DNA from 4 places in the Pseudoalteromonas sp. NSLLW218 genome. Region 1 is predicted to be linked to each of the others. Evidence: predicted binding sites of a transcription regulator. Region 1 holds the regulator's gene; each other region holds the start of a gene.
The links. The regulator sigma-54, encoded in region 1, starts transcription at its own class of promoters, with help from an activator protein. The targets are predictions, from matches to a motif close to GTTGGCACGNNNNTNGNNT.
Positions count from the first base shown of each region.

Region 2: a site for sigma-54 is predicted at 2,264-2,282, ahead of glnA (glutamate--ammonia ligase). Genes of this name have one in related genera too.
Region 3: a site for sigma-54 is predicted at 675-693, ahead of I6E80_RS19520 (EF-hand domain-containing protein). Genes of this name have one in related genera too.
Region 4: a site for sigma-54 is predicted at 1,396-1,414, ahead of I6E80_RS13110 (flagellar basal body rod protein FlgF). Genes of this name have one in related genera too.

Region 1 is NZ_JADYWO010000001.1:272,814-277,738, reverse strand. Features, by position in the region: gene lptB (LPS export ABC transporter ATP-binding protein) at 1-356, shown strand, start outside; gene I6E80_RS01190 (RNA polymerase factor sigma-54) at 426-1,925, shown strand; gene hpf (ribosome hibernation promoting factor) at 1,952-2,239, shown strand; gene ptsN (PTS IIA-like nitrogen regulatory protein PtsN) at 2,244-2,696, shown strand; gene rapZ (RNase adapter RapZ) at 2,715-3,560, shown strand; gene I6E80_RS01170 (HPr family phosphocarrier protein) at 3,603-3,875, shown strand; gene mgtE (magnesium transporter) at 4,001-4,925, shown strand, end outside.
Region 2 is NZ_JADYWO010000010.1:37,510-42,434, reverse strand. Features, by position in the region: gene typA (translational GTPase TypA) at 7-1,830, opposite strand; gene glnA (glutamate--ammonia ligase) at 2,338-3,744, shown strand; gene I6E80_RS15630 (DUF4124 domain-containing protein) at 3,858-4,379, shown strand; gene glnL (nitrogen regulation protein NR(II)) at 4,462-4,925, shown strand, end outside.
Region 3 is NZ_JADYWO010000017.1:45,442-50,366, forward strand. Features, by position in the region: gene I6E80_RS19515 (flagellar brake protein) at 1-310, shown strand, start outside; gene I6E80_RS19520 (EF-hand domain-containing protein) at 774-986, shown strand; gene I6E80_RS19525 (calmodulin) at 1,126-1,338, shown strand; gene I6E80_RS19530 (EF-hand domain-containing protein) at 1,418-1,633, shown strand; gene trkA (Trk system potassium transporter TrkA) at 1,699-3,075, opposite strand; gene rsmB (16S rRNA (cytosine(967)-C(5))-methyltransferase RsmB) at 3,162-4,457, opposite strand; gene fmt (methionyl-tRNA formyltransferase) at 4,450-4,925, opposite strand, start outside.
Region 4 is NZ_JADYWO010000007.1:308,487-313,411, forward strand. Features, by position in the region: gene flgG (flagellar basal-body rod protein FlgG) at 1-594, opposite strand, end outside; gene I6E80_RS13110 (flagellar basal body rod protein FlgF) at 616-1,359, opposite strand; gene flgE (flagellar hook protein FlgE) at 1,517-2,887, opposite strand; gene I6E80_RS13120 (flagellar hook assembly protein FlgD) at 2,947-3,627, opposite strand; gene flgC (flagellar basal body rod protein FlgC) at 3,641-4,072, opposite strand; gene flgB (flagellar basal body rod protein FlgB) at 4,078-4,485, opposite strand; gene I6E80_RS13135 (protein-glutamate O-methyltransferase CheR) at 4,631-4,925, opposite strand, start outside.

The DNA of each region.
Region 1 (4,925 bases):
AATTTAGCATACAACACATTCGTGATAGCCAAGGTATGGCATTATCAGGTGGCGAACGTCGTCGTGTTGAAATAGCACGTGCGCTGGCAGCAGATCCTAAATTTATATTACTGGATGAACCGTTCGCTGGTGTTGATCCAATTTCAGTATTAGATATAAAGAAAATAATAGAACATCTTAAAAATCGTGGGATTGGAGTATTAATTACCGACCATAACGTAAGAGAAACCCTTGATGTTTGTGAAAAAGCCTACATTGTTTCTCATGGGGAGCTGATTGCATCAGGTACTCCAGAACACGTATTAAATGATAAAACAGTACGCGATGTTTACTTAGGCGAGCAATTTAGGCTGTAACATTTACGCCATGTCTTTAAGCATCTGCTAGTATTAATTATAACAACATAAAAGGATTGTTAGAGATACATGAGGCAATCACTACAGCTGCGCATGGGCCAGCAACTTACAATGACTCCACAGCTGCAACAAGCTATTCGTTTGTTGCAACTCAGTACATTGGATCTCCAGCAAGAAATACAAGAAGCTCTCGACAGCAACCCGCTATTAGAGGTTGAAGAACAAGACTACTCAGAAGATGCTGCTGGCAAAAACGAGCAAAAAGCTGATACCGATGACATAACTGTTAGCGCATCTGCCGATGATGCTCCAAGCGAATACGAACAAGATAGTGGTGAAGCACTTGCGAAAGACACGCTAAGTGACGACATGGCTATGGATGTTAGCTGGGATGAGTACATGAGTGCCGCTCCTGCAGCATCATCGGGTCCAATGCCTGAAGATGAATCAATTTATCAAGGTGCCTCTACAGAGACGCTCCATGAGTATTTAATGTGGCAGTTACAATTAACGCCATTTAGCCCTACAGACGAAGCTATTGCTATTGCCATCGTAGAAGCAGTTGATGATTCAGGTATTTTAACACTAAGCTGCGAAGAGATTTTAGAAAGCTTTAATCAAGAAAACGAAGATGATAACGAAGTCGAACTTGATGAAATTGAAGCTGTATTAAAGCGCATCCAACTGTTTGATCCTGTTGGTATTGCTGCACGTAGTTTACAAGAGTGTTTGTGTATTCAGCTTAACCAGTTTGATAAAGAAACACCTTACATTAATGAAACAAAAATGATTTTAACCGAGCATATTGATTTATTAGCTGCTCGTGACTATCGTACATTAATGAAGAAAACCAAGCTCAAAGAAGAAGAGCTTAAAGAAGTAATGACATTAATCCATACTCTTAGTCCTAAGCCAGCAGATACTATTGTAAGAGAAGAATCTGAGTATGTTATTCCAGACGTGTCAGTTAAAAAAATTAAAGGCCGCTGGGTTGTTGAGTTAAACCCAGATAGCATGCCTAAAATTCGTGTTAATAGCCAATACGCTGCAATGTCTCGCACTGTAAAATCCAGTGGTGACAGCCAGTTTATTCGCTCGCATTTACAAGAAGCTAAATGGTTTATTAAAAGCTTAGAAAGTAGAAACGACACGCTATTAAAAGTAACTAATTGTATTGTTAAGCAACAACAAGGCTTTTTTGAACACGGCCCTGAAGCAATGAAACCGATGGTTTTAAATGATGTTGCTGAAATGGTAGAAATGCACGAATCAACAATTTCGCGCGTAACAACTCAAAAGTATATGCATACACCCCGTGGTATATTTGAGCTTAAATACTTTTTCTCAAGCCATGTAAGCACCGAAAACGGTGGTGAATGTTCATCTACAGCAATTCGTGCACTTATCCGCAAATTAATCGCTGCAGAAAACTCAGCAAAACCATTGAGTGATAGTAAAATAGCGGATATATTGGCTGAGCAAGGAATTAAAGTAGCAAGACGTACAATCGCAAAATACCGCGAATCTCTGGCTATTCCACCGTCAAATCAACGTAAAAGCTTGATCTAAGACGCAAAAAAAAGAGGGTAATGCTTATGCAACTAAACTTAACTGGTCGTCACGTAGAATTAACCGATTCACTAAGAGACTATATTAATACCAAATTTGCGAAGCTAGAAAGACACTCTGATCATATTAATAATGTTCATGTCATTCTCGATGTAGAAAAATTAAATCAAAAAGCAGAAGCCACAATACATGTAAGTGGTGCTGAGCTATTTGCATCTACGGAACATCAAGATATGTATGCCGCCATTGACTCGTTGATCGACAAGCTCGATCGACAAGTGATTAAACACAAAGAGAAGCTTGCTCGACACTAATATGATGAAATTAAGCTCACTTATATGCCAGGACTGCAGCAAAGCTGCGGTCCTTTTTAATAGCAAAAAAAGGATTTTAGAGTTCATTAGCGAACTTGCTCACGACAAACTTCCGTATTTACCGCAACAGGATATCCTTACTGCTTTAATGAGTAGAGAGAAACTGGGTAGTACAGGTATTGGCCGTGGCATTGCCATTCCTCATGGTCGAATGAGCGGTGCAGAAGAGCCTTTAGCTTTAGTACTCGTTAGCGAAACTCCAATAAATTTTGATGCAATAGATAATCGTCCTGTTGATATTTTTGTCGCACTCATCGTACCAGATGGCGATAACCAACAGCACTTAAAGACTCTCGCAACCATTGCTGATAAACTAAACAACAAAGATTTTTGTAAACAGTTACGCTGTGCAAAATCAGATGCTGAGCTTTACCAAGTTATTGTCGATCAATCATAGTTTTATAAAGGGTGTTAAATGGAGTTAATTATCATAAGCGGCCGTTCTGGTTCTGGAAAGTCGGTTGCTTTACGCGTTGTAGAAGATTTAGGCTATTATTGCGTAGATAATATTCCAGTTAACTTGCTTCCTTCATTAGTTCGCAGTGTGTCTGATAGCTACGATAAAATTGCTGTTAGCATTGATGTGCGAAACATCCCTAAAGAGCAAGATGAATTTAACGATATTCTTGAATACTTACCAGGCTTTGCAAATCCTACGTTATTTTATTTAGATAGCGACGATCAAACGTTGATAAAACGCTTTTCAGAAACACGCAGGTTACACCCACTATCAATTGACTCGCTGCCTCTTGATTTAGCCATCAAAAAAGAAAAAGAATTACTTGATGTATTAATCACCCGCGCCGACTTTATGATAGACACAACTGATTTAAGCGTTCACCAGCTTGCTGAATCTATTCGTGAAAAGATTTTAGGTAAAAAAGATAAGCAACTAATTGTCACGTTTGAATCGTTTGGTTTTAAACACGGTATACCAAAAGAAGCAGACTATGTATTTGATGCGCGTTTTTTACCAAATCCACACTGGGAACCTGAATTAAAACCTTTAAATGGGTTAGATCAACCCGTTAAAGATTATTTGGCCAATCACAGCATAGTACAAAAATTCACATGGCAAATTCAAACATTTGTACAAACGTGGTTACCGCACTTAGAGCGAAATAACCGCAGTTATTTAACCATTGCTATTGGGTGTACAGGCGGACAACATCGCTCTGTATATTTAGCGCAAACTATCGGTGAAAGTTTTGCAATGACACATCCCAATGTAAAAATTCGCCATCGTGAACAAGAAAAATAATAGAGCTGAATAATCACCTGTTCAGCTTAGGTAGAGTAAGTTATGCACTGTGAAGACACTTTTTTAATAAAAAACAAATTAGGCTTACACGCTAGAGCAGCTACTGTGCTTGCGCAGTTAGCAGTACAATTTGATGCGACAATCACATTATTTCAAGATGATAAAGAAGCCGCGGGCGATAGCGTACTTGCACTAATGTTACTTGAAAGTAGCCAAGGCAAAGAAGTAAAAGTTGTATGCAAAGGCCCGGATTCTGAGCAAGCTTTACATGCTGTTGGAGAGTTAATAGCACAACGTTTTAATGAGCAAGAATAAACAGTTATAAAAATAATGCTCGCATTACTAACGCCTCAACTAAAACAGATATATAAATACGGTTAGTGACGCCAGTTAACTCACCTCTCCCCATAAAGTAATATAAAAATTTATAAAGGACGCCAATGCCTGAAGCTTTTGAACAAGATTACCCACTACAGCAACTAAAACAGGTGACTAAGTCACTCAATAGTGGTCAATTTGTTCAAGTTAGGCGCATGCTCGCAAAAACAGCTCCTTGTGATACCGCATTATTATTAGAATCATCCCCCCATAAAATTCGCCGACTCCTCTGGCAGTTGGTTGATCCTGATGTGCAAGGCGATGTTCTTGAAGAACTATCAGAAGATGTTCGTTTAGGCATTATTGCCCAGATGGAACCTAAGCACATTGCAGCCGCAACAGAGGATATGGGCCACGATGACTTAGGTGAAGTATTACGTAGTCTGCCAGACACCGTTTATAAAGACGTTGTTAGCGCGATGGACATTCAAGACCGTGAACGTGCAACACAAGCACTTTCGTATCAAGAGCGCTCTGCTGGCGCGCTAATGAACACCGATACGGTGACCATTCGCCCCGACGTTACGCTTGATGTTGTACTTAGGTATATTAGGCTACGCGGTGAGTTACCAGAAGGTACCGATGACTTGTATGTTGTTGATAAGCATAACTGCTTTATAGGCGCTTTATCACTCAGTACATTATTAACTAACCCGCCAGAAAAAATTGTTCGCGATTTAATGGATGAAGATTGTGAGTCTATCCCAATCTCTATGGATGAAAGTGAAGTCGCGCAATTATTTGAACGTCATAATTGGATATCGGCCCCCGTAGTTGATGATAACGATCAGCTCCTTGGTCGTGTCACTATCGATGATATTGTTGACGTAATAAGAGAAGATGCGGAGCATAGCTTACTAAGTTTAGCCGGTCTTGATGATGAAGAAGATACCTTTGCACCAGTACTAAAAAGCTCTAAAAAACGCTCAGTTTGGTTAGGTGTCAACTTACTAACTGCACTTGCAGCTGCTTTTGTAGCTAGCTTTT
Region 2 (4,925 bases), on a different contig from region 1:
AATAGATTATGACTTAGGTGCACGACCCGCACGTTTACGTTCGTTTTCAGTAAGGTGGCGCTTACGGATACGAATGTTTAGTGGAGTAACTTCAACTAGCTCGTCATCATCGATGAACTCAAGCGCTTGCTCAAGTGAGTAGTTAAGGTGTGGAGAAAGCGTTTGCGCTTCATCAGTACCAGATGCACGTACGTTAGTTAACTGCTTGCCTTTAAGGGCGTTAACTGTAAGGTCGTTATCACGGTTATGAATACCGATAACCATACCTTCGTATACTTCAACACCGTGACCGATGAATAAACGGCCGCGTTCTTGTAAGTTGAATAATGCGTTAGTAAGTGCTTTACCCGTTGCGTTTGCAATCATTACGCCGTTCTTACGAACACCGATGTCGCCACCTTTGTGAGGACCGTAATGATCGAACGTATGGTACATAAGACCAGAACCCGAAGTAAGCGTCATGAAATCAGTTTGGAAACCAATTAAACCACGGCTAGGGATCATGAAATCTAAACGCATACGGCCTTTGCCATCTGGAGTCATGTTAGTAAGTTCACCTTTACGTAGGCCAACTTGTTCCATAACAGAACCCTGGTGCTCGTCTTGACAGTCAATAGTTACTGTTTCAAACGGTTCTTCTAGAACGCCATCAACAGTACGTAAGATAACTTCTGGACGAGAAACTGAAAGCTCGTAACCTTCACGACGCATGTTTTCGATTAAGATACCTAGGTGTAATTCACCACGACCAGAAACACGGAAGCTATCTGGGCTAGCAGTATCTTCAACGCGAAGTGCTACGTTGTGTACTAATTCTTTGTCTAAACGCTCACGGATGTTACGTGACGTTACAAACTTACCTTCTTTACCACAGAAAGGTGAGTTATTTACAGAGAATGTCATTGTTACAGTTGGCTCATCAACACTTAGTGGTGGTAATGCTTCAACGTTTCCTGGGAAACAAACTGTGTCAGAAATCTTAAGCTCACCAATACCTGTTACAGTTACGATGTTACCAGCGTAAGCTCTATCAGTTTCGATACGTTCAAGACCTAGGTAGCTTTGTACTGCGCCAATTTTGCCATTACGTGTAGTGCCATCAGCACTGATAATAGTAACTTGTTGGTTAGGAGCAACAGAACCACGTTTAATACGACCAATACCAACTACACCAACATAAGAGTTGTAATCTAGTTGAGAAATTTGCATTTGGAAGTCACCTTCAGGATCTGCATCCGGTGGTGATACTTCTTCAACGATCATCTTGAACATAGGTTCCATGTTTTCAGATGGCTCGTCTAAATCTAGCGTTGCCCAGCCGTTGATAGCTGAAGCGTAGATTACTTTAAAGTCTAACTGTTCGTCAGTTGCGCCAAGATTATCGAATAAATCAAAGATTTGATCCATAACCCAATCAGGACGTGAACCTGGCTTATCAATTTTATTGATAACTACGATTGGCTTTAAGCCTTGCGCGAATGCCTTTTGCGTAACGAAACGCGTTTGTGGCATTGGACCTTCTTGAGCATCAACAAGTAATAATACTGAGTCAGCCATCGAAAGTACGCGTTCAACTTCACCACCGAAATCGGCGTGTCCCGGGGTATCTACGATATTGATATGGTAGTCGTTCCAAGAAATGGCTGTGTTTTTAGCCAAAATGGTAATACCACGTTCTTTCTCAATGTCGTTTGAGTCCATCACGCGCTCTTCGTTACCGCCGCGTGTTTCTAATGTACCTGATTGCTCAAGTAGTTTGTCAACCAGAGTTGTTTTACCGTGGTCAACGTGCGCGATAATCGCTATATTTCTTAACTTTTCGATGCTCATATATTTACTCAGAGAAATTAAATTCTCAATGATCCTGCAAGATCTACGCACTCATCCACGCTTTCGCGAGATGTCCCAGCATAGGATTTAAAAGGGCGCATATTATCCCTCATTAATGACATGGATGAAAGTTTATCCAATACATATTTTAAAACTTTCTCAATACTTTTACTAAGTATCTGTTTTTTATATGACAATTATATGAATTAAATTTCAATTATTTTTCAAAAAACCCTCTTTTTGACTATTTTTCCGATCTTTTTGTTACTCTTTTGCATTTAGGTTATGCTAATTCCAGCTGATTAAATTAACAACAAATTACGCTCTGTAAATTTTGCACCGAAATGGAATATTTACGCACCAAAGCAGTGCGTTTATATATTCCATTTTGATGCAATGATATTTTTTTAATTTATAAACAGCCAGTTACAATAATGGCACAAAAACAGCTTAGTAAATATCAAAGCAATTATGCAGCAATAACAAAACCCAATAGTTGGAGGACACATGTCACAATCGGTTTTAGATTTTATTAAAGAAAATGACGTTAAGTTCATTGATTTACGCTTTACTGACACTAAGGGTAAAGAACAGCATGTTTCTATTCCTCATCACCAAGTTGATGAAGACTTTTTTGAAGACGGTAAAATGTTCGACGGCTCTTCAATTGCAGGCTGGAAAGGCATAAACGAATCAGACATGGTATTAATGCCAGTTCCTGAGTCAATCAAACTAGACCCTTTCACTGAAGAAGCTACATTAATTTTACGTTGTGACGTAGTAGAGCCTTCTACATTACAAGGTTATGAGCGCGACCCGCGTTCTGTAGCTAAGCGCGCTGAAGATTACATGCGTTCTACAGGCATTGCAGACACTGTTTTATTTGGCCCTGAGCCAGAGTTCTTCGTATTTGACGATGTTAAATACAAATCAGATATGTCTGGTTCTATGTACAAAATTGATTCTAAGCAAGCTGCTTGGAACTCAGATAAAGAATATGCAGATGGCAACACTGGTCACCGTCCAGGTGTTAAAGGCGGTTACTTCCCAGTTGCTCCTGTTGATGACTTCCAAGATTGGCGTTCAGCTACGTGTCTAGTTCTAGAAGAAATGGGCCAAGTAGTAGAAGCACATCACCACGAAGTAGCAACAGCAGGTCAAAACGAAATCGCTACTCGCTTTAATACAATGGTATTAAAAGCGGATGAAATCCAAGAAATGAAATATGTTATCCATAACATGGCTCACTTATATGGTAAAACAGCAACGTTTATGCCTAAGCCAGTTGTTGGTGATAACGGTTCTGGTATGCATTGTCACCAGTCTTTAGCTAAAGACGGTGTTAACCTTTTTGCTGGCGATAAGTACGGCGGTCTTTCTGAAGATGCACTTTACTACATTGGCGGTATCATTAAGCATGCTAAAGCAATTAACGCTTTTGCAAACGCATCTACTAACTCGTACAAACGTTTAGTACCAGGTTTTGAAGCACCAGTTATGCTTGCTTACTCTGCACGTAACCGCTCTGCATCAATCCGTATCCCAGTGGTTCCATCTGAAAAAGGTCGTCGTATTGAAGTACGCTTCCCGGATCCAACAGCTAACCCATACCTTGCTTTCTCAGCAATGCTTATGGCTGGCCTTGATGGTATCAAAAACAAGATCCACCCTGGCGATGCTATGGATAAAGATTTATACGACTTACCAGCTGAAGAAGCAGCAGAAATTCCAACTGTTGCAGCATCACTTGACGAAGCACTATCTGCACTTAGCGCAGACCGTGAATTCTTAACTCAAGGTGGCGTATTCACTGACGACTTAATCGATGCTTACATCGAACTTAAGTCTAAAGAAGTTGAAAAGCTTAACATGACAACTCACCCAGTTGAGTTTGAAATGTACTACAGCTGTTAATTAAGCTTTAAAAAATATGTGTGTTCTCAAGCCCGCTTTGCGGGCTTTTTTAATGGTAAAATTAGTCAATCTCCACTAAAGTTAAGTTACCGATAAAAATGCAGGGCTGCAGAGTGAATAACAAGATTTTATTACTATTAATTACTTTAGGATTAAGTAATTATAGTTATGCCGGTGAAACAAAAATATACGCTTGGAAAGATAAAAATGGCGTATTAGTGTTCTCAGACACCCCTCATAAAGGTGCTAAAGAGGTAAAGCTTACCAGCCAAGATCTTAATATGCCTGCAACAAATACTGACATTTTTGACGAGCAACCCCAGCCTCAACAAGCGGCCTTTAGTATTGCCATTTCCTCACCTGATCATAACCAGACTATTCGTGAAAATACCGGCACTGTTTATGTTACTAGCCGAATAAAACCACGCTTTGAAACTGGTTTTACTATACAACTTTTTATTGATGGTAAAGCACACGGCCCTGCCAGTGACAGCTCAACCTTTGCAATAAGGGATGTAGAACGTGGTCAGCACACACTACAATTAAAGCTTTTTAATAGTAAAAACCAAGTTATTGCTACAAGCGAGCCCTGTATATTTTTTATGCACCGAAAAGGGCTAAGCCTAAGTAACTAAATTGGGGTATTACTAATCGTGCAGCAGTGTATTTTACCGTATAACTTGCTTGCAAACATCAACGCACTAAAATGGTGCAGCTATGATTAATAATAAAAACTTTAGCCCTGAGCTACTCGATGCCATTTGGCAAAATCAAACAACCGCTATCATATTACTTGATAAAAACTTTATTGTAATATATGCCAATAACAGTACCAGTGAACTGCTTGGCCTTGGTAATAAACGCCTATTAGATCAACCTTTTGATAGCCTTTTTAACTACCATTCAATCGATTTAGAGCGTATAAAACAATACTCACTAGTTGAAGGTGTAGATTGCCAGCAGCATAGAGCTGACGTGGTTTTTAGCGATTCTCGCCATGCGAAAGTAGCCGTAAGTACACGACAAATTAAGTTTAATGGCTCGCTTTATATTTTATTTGAGTGGCGCCAAACCGATGACGAAATTAAGCACGACCAAGCGTCTAATCAAATGCATCAATACCAAGCTGCCCGAAACCTAATTAGAGGCTTAGCGCACGAAATTAAAAATCCTTTAGGTGG
Region 3 (4,925 bases), on a different contig from region 1:
TACCTTATTACCTGCAAAACTAAAACTAAGTGACGACAGAGTACTCGAAGGCCTTATTAAAGATATTTCACTTACCGGTGTAATGTTTGATATTAGAGGCGATCAGCAAGTTGAAAGCATTAAAGATATGCAATGCACTGTCATACTTAATAGCAGCGATAAAGACTTTGAAGGTGAAGTTTGCAGTGTTAAAGAGCATGCCGAAGGTGTGCACTGTGGGATTAAGCTACTAGCAAGCGAAGATGAAATGAAAACCTTTATGAAAGAGCATTTTATAGACCCTTCTGCACTCGAACCTACCGTCGAATAAATAGCTTTCGCTTATTTGCAACAAAAAGGCGTTTTATGTCAGTGCTTATAAAATATTTTTTATTATTTTCATAATTAAAATATTATTAATATAAAACAATACATTAAGTGTTGCTTTTGGCAGCTTATTTTGTGTTATTAAATCTACCTCGTTAAAATTTATCTCAATTACTCTTTAAAACCACTCATTTTAAAACCATGCATTTAAAAATGTATCTTTTTATATAAACATAACTATATGTTTTTAATCGTTTTAATATATCCACTATAAAGTGCGTTGCTAAAAGGCAACAGTAATTACTTTAAAAACCCCTTCTTTTTATGCCTTTTACATTTAACTATCTGAAATTTAATAGCTTTTAAATATTGGCATCTAAGTTGTAATAGTCTAGGTGTACTGAACGAAATCGTGATTCAAAGTGAAATACTTAATCGCACACACATAAATTTGAAGGATACATATTATGAAAAGCATTAATAAAACTTTAGCACTTATCGCATTAGCATCATCTTCAGCCGTTTTTGCTGCAACAGACTTTGACACACTTGATGTTGATGGCAGTGGCACAATCAGCCAAGCAGAAGCATCAGTAGATGCGAAGTTAATGAGCATGTTCTCAGAGCTTGATACTGACCAAAATGGTGAGTTATCAAAAGAAGAATTTTCAGAAGCATAATTTAAAAGTATTTGTCCTGAGTTGCCAAAGACAACCTAAGTAGGCAAGGGAGCTTACGAAAGAGGATAACAAGGAAGTGAAAATTACGTTTTAAGTTAAACGAAGCAATTTTTTTGATAGAACATTGAAGGATTAAGTTATGAAACATTTAAATAAAGCATTAGCACTTATCGCACTAGCGTCTTCTTCAGCTGCATTTGCAGCATCAGATTTTGACAGTCTTGATATCGATGGTAGCGGCACAATTAGCCCAAGCGAAGCTGCAGTAGATACAGACTTAATGGCTGAATTTATTGAGCTAGATACCGACGGTAGCGGTGAGCTTTCTAAAGAAGAGTTCGCTAATTACTAATTAATCTTTTTCAGGTTAAACATTTTTTCACAGTCAGGGATCTTTGAAAAGGACTTCCCATCTTACTAGGAATATTATTATGAAAACATTAAATACAACACTTGCAGTTATCGTTTTAGCATCTTCATCAGCAGCATACGCAGCAGTCGATTTTTCTTCTTTTGATGCAGATGGCGATGGCGTAATCTCAATGGAAGAAGCAAAGGTTAACCCTCAGCTTGTAAAAATCTTTGATGATTTAGATACCGATGGAAATGGTGAGATTTCTAAAGAAGAGTTTTCAAAAGTACAGTAAGCAAACGCTTCATACTCCACTAAAGCCGCCTTAGTCAGCGGCTTTTTTGCGTTTAAAAACAATGATTATAGGAATATAGCGCTTACTTGGAAGAGCTTTTCTACAACGGTAATATGTTTTTTGTCGATTAAAAACATGATGACATGATCGCCCGACATAATAATTGTATCGTCGTGGGCTATCAGCACATCGTCATTACGTACTATTGCCCCAATAGTTGTTCCTGCAGGAAGTTTTATATCGGCAATAGCACGACCAACCACTTTAGATGTGTTTTCATCACCATGAGCAACGGCTTCAATGGCTTCTGCTGCGCCTTTACGCAGTGAATACACGTTAACAATATCACCACGGCGTACGTGCGTTAATAGCGCAGATATAGTGGCTTGTTGTGGTGATATGGCAATGTCTATTTCGCCGCCTTGGACTAAATCTACGTAGGCACCACGCTGAATAAGCACCATGGTTTTTTGTGCGCCCATACGTTTAGCAAGCATGGCTGACATAATGTTAGCTTCATCGTCGTTGGTTACGGCAATAAATACATCGACTTGTTCAATATGTTCTTCTGAAAGAAGTTCTTGATCAGATGCGTCACCACAAAAAACGACCGTGTTATCGAGCATTTCTGAGAGTTGTTCAGCACGTTCTTTACTGCGCTCAATTAATTTAACGGTGTGGTTTTTCTCAAGTGAGCGGGCAAGGCCAGCGCCAATGTTACCGCCACCAGCTATCATAATTTTTTTGTAAGAGCGTTCAAGCTTTTGCAGCTCGTTCATTACTGCGCGTATATGTTTTGTAGCGGCAATAAAGAATACTTCATCATCTGCTTCAATAACGGTTGTACCTAATGGTTTTATTGCTTTACCTTGACGATAAATAGCGGCAACACGAGTTTCTACATTAGGGATGTGTTCTTTAAGTGCAGATAACGCATAACCCACAAGTAAACCGCCATAGTAAGCTTTCACTGCTACTAATGAGAGCATACCATCAGCAAACTGCAACACTTGCAGAGCACCAGGGTAGTCAATTAAACGGCGGATATACTTAGTGACCAGTGCTTCGGGAGCAATGTAATGATCGATTGGTAAATCATCATTTTGAAAAAGCTTCTCGCGGTACTTTAAATATTGCTCCGAGCGAATACGGGCAATCTTAGTGGGAGTATTAAAAATACTGTACGCCACTTGGCATGCAACCATGTTCACTTCATCTGAACTGGTTACGGCTATAATCATATCGGCATCTTCAGCGCCAGCACGGCGTAATACATCAGGATGTGCGCTGTGGCCCATAACCCCTTGTAAGTCGTACTTATCTTGAAGTTCACGTAATCGGTTACCGTCAATATCAACAACAGTAATTTCGTTTTGTTCGCCAACTAAGTTTTCAGCAAGCGTAGCGCCAACTTGCCCGGCACCGAGTATAATTATTTTCATTATTTACCCGTGGTATTGACCATAATTTAATTAAAAAAATAGCCATTTAATATTTCATAAATGGCTAACTATTCAGTGTACGGCTATTAGGCTTTTTTAACTAGTTTAGCGTAATAAAATCCATCACTTTCACCGGGTAATAACTGCAAACCTGGAGTTGTTAAGGTATCGTTTTCGTGTAGCGGTATATGTTCTACATCATCGTTATTAGCTAAAAACTTAGCAACTTGCTGTTGGTTTTCTTGTGGAAGAACCGAACACGTAGCATATACCAATGTGCCACCTGGTTTTAACAGTGGCCAAATGCTATCAAGAATATCGCTTTGTAACTTAGATAAGTCTTCGATGTCAGATGCGCGACGTAACCATTTTATATCAGGGTGACGGCGGATTACGCCAGTAGCCGAACAAGGCACATCAAGCAAAATACGATCAAATAATTTTTCGTCCCACCAAGTATGTGGTTGTGATGCATCGCCACATTGAAGATCTGCGCCTAAGCCAATACGCGTTAAGTTTTGCTTAACACGTTCAAGGCGAGTTGCATCGCTATCAAGTGCAAGTACTTCTGCATCAGCAAGCTCTAATATATGACACGTCTTACCGCCAGGTGCTGCACAGGCATCTAAAATGTAGTCATCTGCTTTAGGTTCTAAAAAGCGTGCTGCAAGTTGTGCTGCGGCATCTTGTACTGAACATGCACCCGTATCAAACTCAGGCAATGAAAATACATCGCGTGGCTTAGCAAGCTTAATCCCATCTACAAAATCTGGGTTTAAGGTGTGTTCAATATCATTAGCGCTAAGCATATCGCTGTATTCTTGTGTACTAAACTGCGACTGATTTACACGTAACCACATAGGTGCTTGTTGTTGGTTTTCTGCAAGTATATCTTCCCAGCTATCTGGATAGGCTTCTTTAACTTGTTTGATAAACCAATTTGGGTGGTTGTATAAGCACACAGGGATCAGCTTTGCTTTTTCTTCAAGCTCTGCTTGTTGGCGCTGAAAACTACGTAAAATGGCGTTTATTAGCCCTTTTAATCCTAAAGCGCGAAGTTGAGCCAGTGCGTTTACAGTTTCTGAAATAGCAGCATGCGGTGGTACGCGCATATGCTGTAGCTGATAAATACCTACGTACAATAAAAACTGAAATATTCTACGTTTACCTTTTAATGGCTGCTCTACTAAGTGTTGGCAGTAATTTTCAAGGCTCGGTAAATAGCGTAAAACGCCATAACAAATTTGCTGTAGTAACGCTTTATCTTTAGGCGGCAAGCCTTGGCTTGCAAATGGAAGTTCTTGATTAAGCGATGCGCCTTTATCAACGACGTTATATAAAGTTTCAGCGGCAAGCGCTCTTACGTTTGGAACATTACTCATTGTTTTCGCCTAATATTGTGCCAGGGGTAACCCAGTCGCTACGACCATTTAAAAAGTCGTTAATTGCCATTGGTTTTTTACCTTGCGGCTGTAATTGCGTAATACATAAAGCGTGTTCGCCACACGCCACTACTACGCCATTTTTGTCGCTTGATAAAATTTGCCCAGGATCACCTAATTGCTGCACAACCTGCGCTTGATAAATCTTTACTGTTTGCCCACCCATTTGGGTAAAGCACACTGGCCATGGATTAAAAGAGCGAATGTTGCGCTCAATTTGCAGCGCACTCATAGACCAGTCGATATTAGCTTCCTCTTTAGAAAGCTTTTTAGCGTAGTTAGCAAGTTCATCATTTTGAGGTTCAGGGGTGATCTCGCCATTAGCTAATTTATTAATGGTTTCAATTAATGCGTCTGGTCCTAGCTCAGCAAGTTTTGTGTATAAGCTTGCGCTAGTTTCTGTCGTGC
Region 4 (4,925 bases), on a different contig from region 1:
TACAGCGGTTTCGGTATAAAGGTTTTGACCAATTGGCTCAAGGCCTGATGGATTAATAAAGTCACTAATTGTTAGCTGACCAATTACAACGTTATCGGCTTGCCCTGCAACACGTACAGATACTTCGCCGTCTTGCGAAACCGTAATTGATTGCGCGTCATCAGGTACATTCATTTCTGGCTGAATAACGTAACCAGCGCCCGATGTTACAATGCGTCCATCGCCATCAGTAGTAAACTGACCATTGCGCGAGTAAGCAATATTGCCATCTGGTTGCAGTACTTCAAAAAAGCCTTCACCAGAAATCATCCAATCTAGTGAGTTTTCGGTGGTCAACATGTTGCCTTGCGTAAACTCTTTTTGGTTAGCTACAACTTTAGCACCCGCACCTAACATTAAACCCGACGGCATTTCGGTATCTTGCGATGAACGACCACCTGGTTGATTAATATTTTGATAAAGTAAATCTTCAAATATAGCGCGGCTTTTTTTGTAACCTACGGTACTCGCATTCGCTAAGTTATTTGAAATAACCGATATATCGGTTTGTTGAGCGTCTAGCCCAGTTTTACTGATCCACAATGCTGGATTCATAATCGTGTCCTCACTTTAAAGTTAAACTATGCGTAATAACTGATCTTGACGCTCGTCAATTTCTTCAGCTGTTTTCATTAATTTCACTTGTAATTCAAATTGGCGCTGGTGGCTTATCATGTCGACCATTTCGTGAACAGGATTCACATTCGACATTTCAAGCGAACCACTTAAAACTTTTACATTGGCAGAGGTATCTACTGTTACATTTGCTTTTGGTCTAAATAAACCATCGTTACCTTTTTCGAGCTGTGAGCTATTTGCTTCTACCACTCTAAGCGTATCTATTTCTTCTAAAAAGTTAGCGGGAGCGCCTTGTGGTCGTACTTGAATAGCGCCATCTTGACTAAACCCTATTTTTTCGACTGGGACGGGTAAAATAACAGGTCCCCCTTCGCCAATAACTTGACGACCGTGGCTGGTTACGAGCATGCCTTGAGCAGTAACGTTTAACGTACCCACTTTTGTGTAAGCTTCATTACCGGAGGCATCTTGCACAGCAAGCCATGCGTTATCGCTCATCGCGATATCTAAGTCGCGCCCGGTTTGAACAATGCCACCCGATACCATGTTAGAACCCGGACGCTCTTGCATTGAAAATACACGGGTAGGCAAACCTTCGCCAAACGCTTGCATAGAACGCGCCTGCGCAAAGTCGGCTTTAAATCCTGTTGTATTTGCATTCGCCAAATTATTGGCTTTAAGCGCAAGCCCTTGTAGGCTTTGCTTAGCGCCAGAGGCCGCAATGTAGACCATTTTGTCCATAGTATCGACTCACATAAAAAATCTCTGAACTTATAAATGCAAAATAGGTGCCAGATTAAATTTGACACAACATTGAGAGGTATTTAGAAGGGCTTACAAAGAGGACTTATAAAAAAGGCTGCAAAAATGCAGCCTAATATATTCAATGGGGTTTAACTTATCGAATCTGCAAAATACTTTGCTGAATAGTTGAGTTAACTTCAAGCGCACGTGAGTTTGCTTGGTAATTACGCTGTGCAGTAATTAAGTCTACAAGCTCATTAGTAAGGTTAGTATTTGATTGCTCAAGTGCTGATGAGTTAATTCCACCAAACGTACCCGAACCAGCTTCACCCGCTACAGGTTCACCTGAATCAATACTTTGCTTCCAACTTGTATCACCCACTTGTGATAACCCTTGTGAGTTTGGAAAACGTACCATAGCCACTTGGCCTAAAAATGTTGAGTCGCCATTACTGTAAGAAGCAACAATTTTACCGTCTGTGCCAATATCAATTCCGGCTAAACGACCAACTGTTGAGCCATCTTGATCGAGTGCTTTTACTTCAAAACCGCTTGAATACTGAGTTGGGATACGTCCTGCCGTGTTATTTTCATCGCGCCAGTTAAGCTCAATACCAGTACCTGGGAAAGTTGCACCATTGTCTAGTAATGTTGATAAACCAGCACCAGAACCCGCTGGCAGTAGTATTTCATCAAAAGTAGTTGTATTTGTATTTGCCACACCACCTGTTGTTGATGGCAAACCACTTGAGTTAAAACCTAGGGTAGTCAGTGGTGTATAAGGTGTCGTTGTTTGTTCTCCACCAGTTGTGCCATCAACTACTTTGCCATCGAGTGTTGCGTATACTTCCCAACTGTTATCTGTACCACCTGCTGCGGCATCATCTTCTTTAGCAAAAAAGTATTGTAAAATATGAGGTTCACCTAGTGAATCATATACTGTTGTTGACGTAGATGAGTTATAAGTACCACTAGACGTAGGGTCAAAATCTAGACCTGATGGATCCGCCGTTGCATCTAAATTAAACGACAAAAATACATTTTCGGTTGCGCGAGGAGAACCAGACGAATCAGGGATTTGAATTGGATCAGTTGTGCTCAAACTTACCGACGTTGTATCACCTGTAGATGAATCAACTGGGAATGCTTGTAAAAAGTTACCTTTTGCGTCAACCATAAAGTTATCTTGGTTAAGCTTAAATGCACCCGCACGTGTATATGTTAAATCTTGCGAAGATAAATCGTCGGTCATCGCAAAATAACCTTCACCAGTGATTGCTAAATCAAGTGAGTTATTTGTAAATTGCAGTGAGCCTTGGTGAAACTGCTGCGCAACCATGGTTGTTTGCACACCGTCACCATTTTTAGTCTTACCAGAGCTAAATACTGATGAAGCGTAAACATCGGCAAACTCAGCGCGTGACTCTTTAAAACCTGTGGTATTAACGTTTGCAATATTATTTGCCGTTACGTCTAAATCTTTTTGCGCGGCAGCAAGGCCGGTTAATGCAATATTGAAGCTCATAATTCACCTCTAACCTGTTAGTCTGTGGCCTGCTAGCAGGCGAAAAATACTAAAATTTATTACGCGATTTCTGCTACATCTGTCAGCCTAACCGCACCTTCTTTAGTGTTAATAATTATGCCACTTGAGCCATTAATATTAACGCTTTCAATGTTTTTAAATGTAGCAATGGGCAAGCTTGAAAATTCACCGTCAGTGCTTCCTTCAGCGGTTACTGAATATTCACCTTCAGGTAAGCGCTCACCGGCTTCATTTTTGCCATCCCACGCAAAGCGAACTGCACCTGCTGATTGAGAACCCATATCAATAGTTCTTACTAGCTGACCTGATGCATCTGTCACTTTAATTTTTAAGTTATCAACGGCTTCTTCTGCCACTGCGGAGCCTCTGGCATCACCCGTTTCATTTAAATCTAAGGTGTTTGACTCAAGTAAAGCTTGCTTGCCAACAAGTGTTGATGCTTGCAATGCTGAATTTGATGTCATAGATGACGCTAAGCTATCAAAATTTGAATTTAAATCGCTGATCCCTTGCGCCATTGTAAAGCTCGTCATTTGAGCAATCATTTGATCGTTATCCGCAGGGTTACTGGGATCTTGAAACGATAATTGCTGAGTTAACAAAGAGAAAAAGTCTTCTTGTGTTAACGCATCACTCTCAGTATCACTGGTAGCAACTTGTTGCTCTTGCCAGCGTATAGAGTCTAAATAGGATGAAGATGTACTAATATCGTTACTCATAACCTACCCTCGGTTACCGCTGCCCTAGCAACAGTGTTTTACTTAGCATTTGCTTTGCTGCATCAGCAACTTGCACGTTTGTTTGGTAAGAACGAGAGGCAGAAATCATATTTGCCATCTCCTCTACAACATTAACGTTGGGTTTATAGATATAGCCATTTTCATCCGCACTTGGATGATTTGGGTTATATTCAATTTGTAATGGAGCATCGCTTTCAACAATGCCCAAAACTTTAACACCAACTGCGGAGCCCTGCTGGTTACTTGCTGATGCTGAAGCTTTTGTTAGCTCAGCCGCAAATACAGGTTGGCGCGCTCGGTACGTTTTGTCTTGAGATGAACTAATGGTATTAGCATTAGAAATATTACTAGCTGTGGTATTTAAGCGAACATTTTGTGCGCTCATACCCGAACCTGCAATATCGAAAACATTATATAAACTCATAATTTTTATCCTTGACTACCGAGAGCTTTATTCAGACCTTTGAATCTGCCGCTTAAAAATTGCAAGCTGGCCTGATACTCCATAGCATTCTGTGTATACAAGTTTCGTTCCACTTGTATATCAACCGAGTTACCATCGCCTGTATCTGATTGATTTGGCAAACGAAATGATTCAGAGCTGCCCATACTATGAGTACCTCCACCAATGTGTTTATCATTAGTTCTTACCATAGTATTGCCGCTTTGCTGAGTTGACCTTGCCGCTTTTAAAGCTGAGGCAAAGTCTATATCTTTTGCTTTATAGCCAGGCGTATCAGCGTTAGCTATATTAGTTGCAATTAATTCTGCTCGCTGTGAACGTATCAACATGGCTTGCGGATGCACACCTAATGCTTTATCAAAACTGATAGCCATAACCTTCTCCAAAAAATTGACTTACCCATGAATAAAGCAAAAAATAAGCCATTAATATTAGGAAGTATTATATTTTTATAAGGTTATGTATCTAAATAGAAAAACGACGCTGAGGGCGTCGTTTTAGGGAAATGGATTAACTTAGTTATTTCTTTTGGTAAATGATACCGGGGTTGCATCTAACCATATCATATTCAGTACTTAGGCCTGTTAGGGACTCTGACGCGCCTAAAAACAAATACCCTTTTGGGTTTAATGCTTGTGCAAACTGATTAATAATTTTAGCTTTTATTTCAGGCGCAAAGTAAATAAGTACATTACGGCAAAAAATAATATCAAACTTGCCCATTAACGCGTAAGAATCAAGCAGGTTTAGGTGCCTAAAACTAACTTGTTTTTTTATTGTATCGTTTACTTGTGCCATACCATTGCCGCTGTCT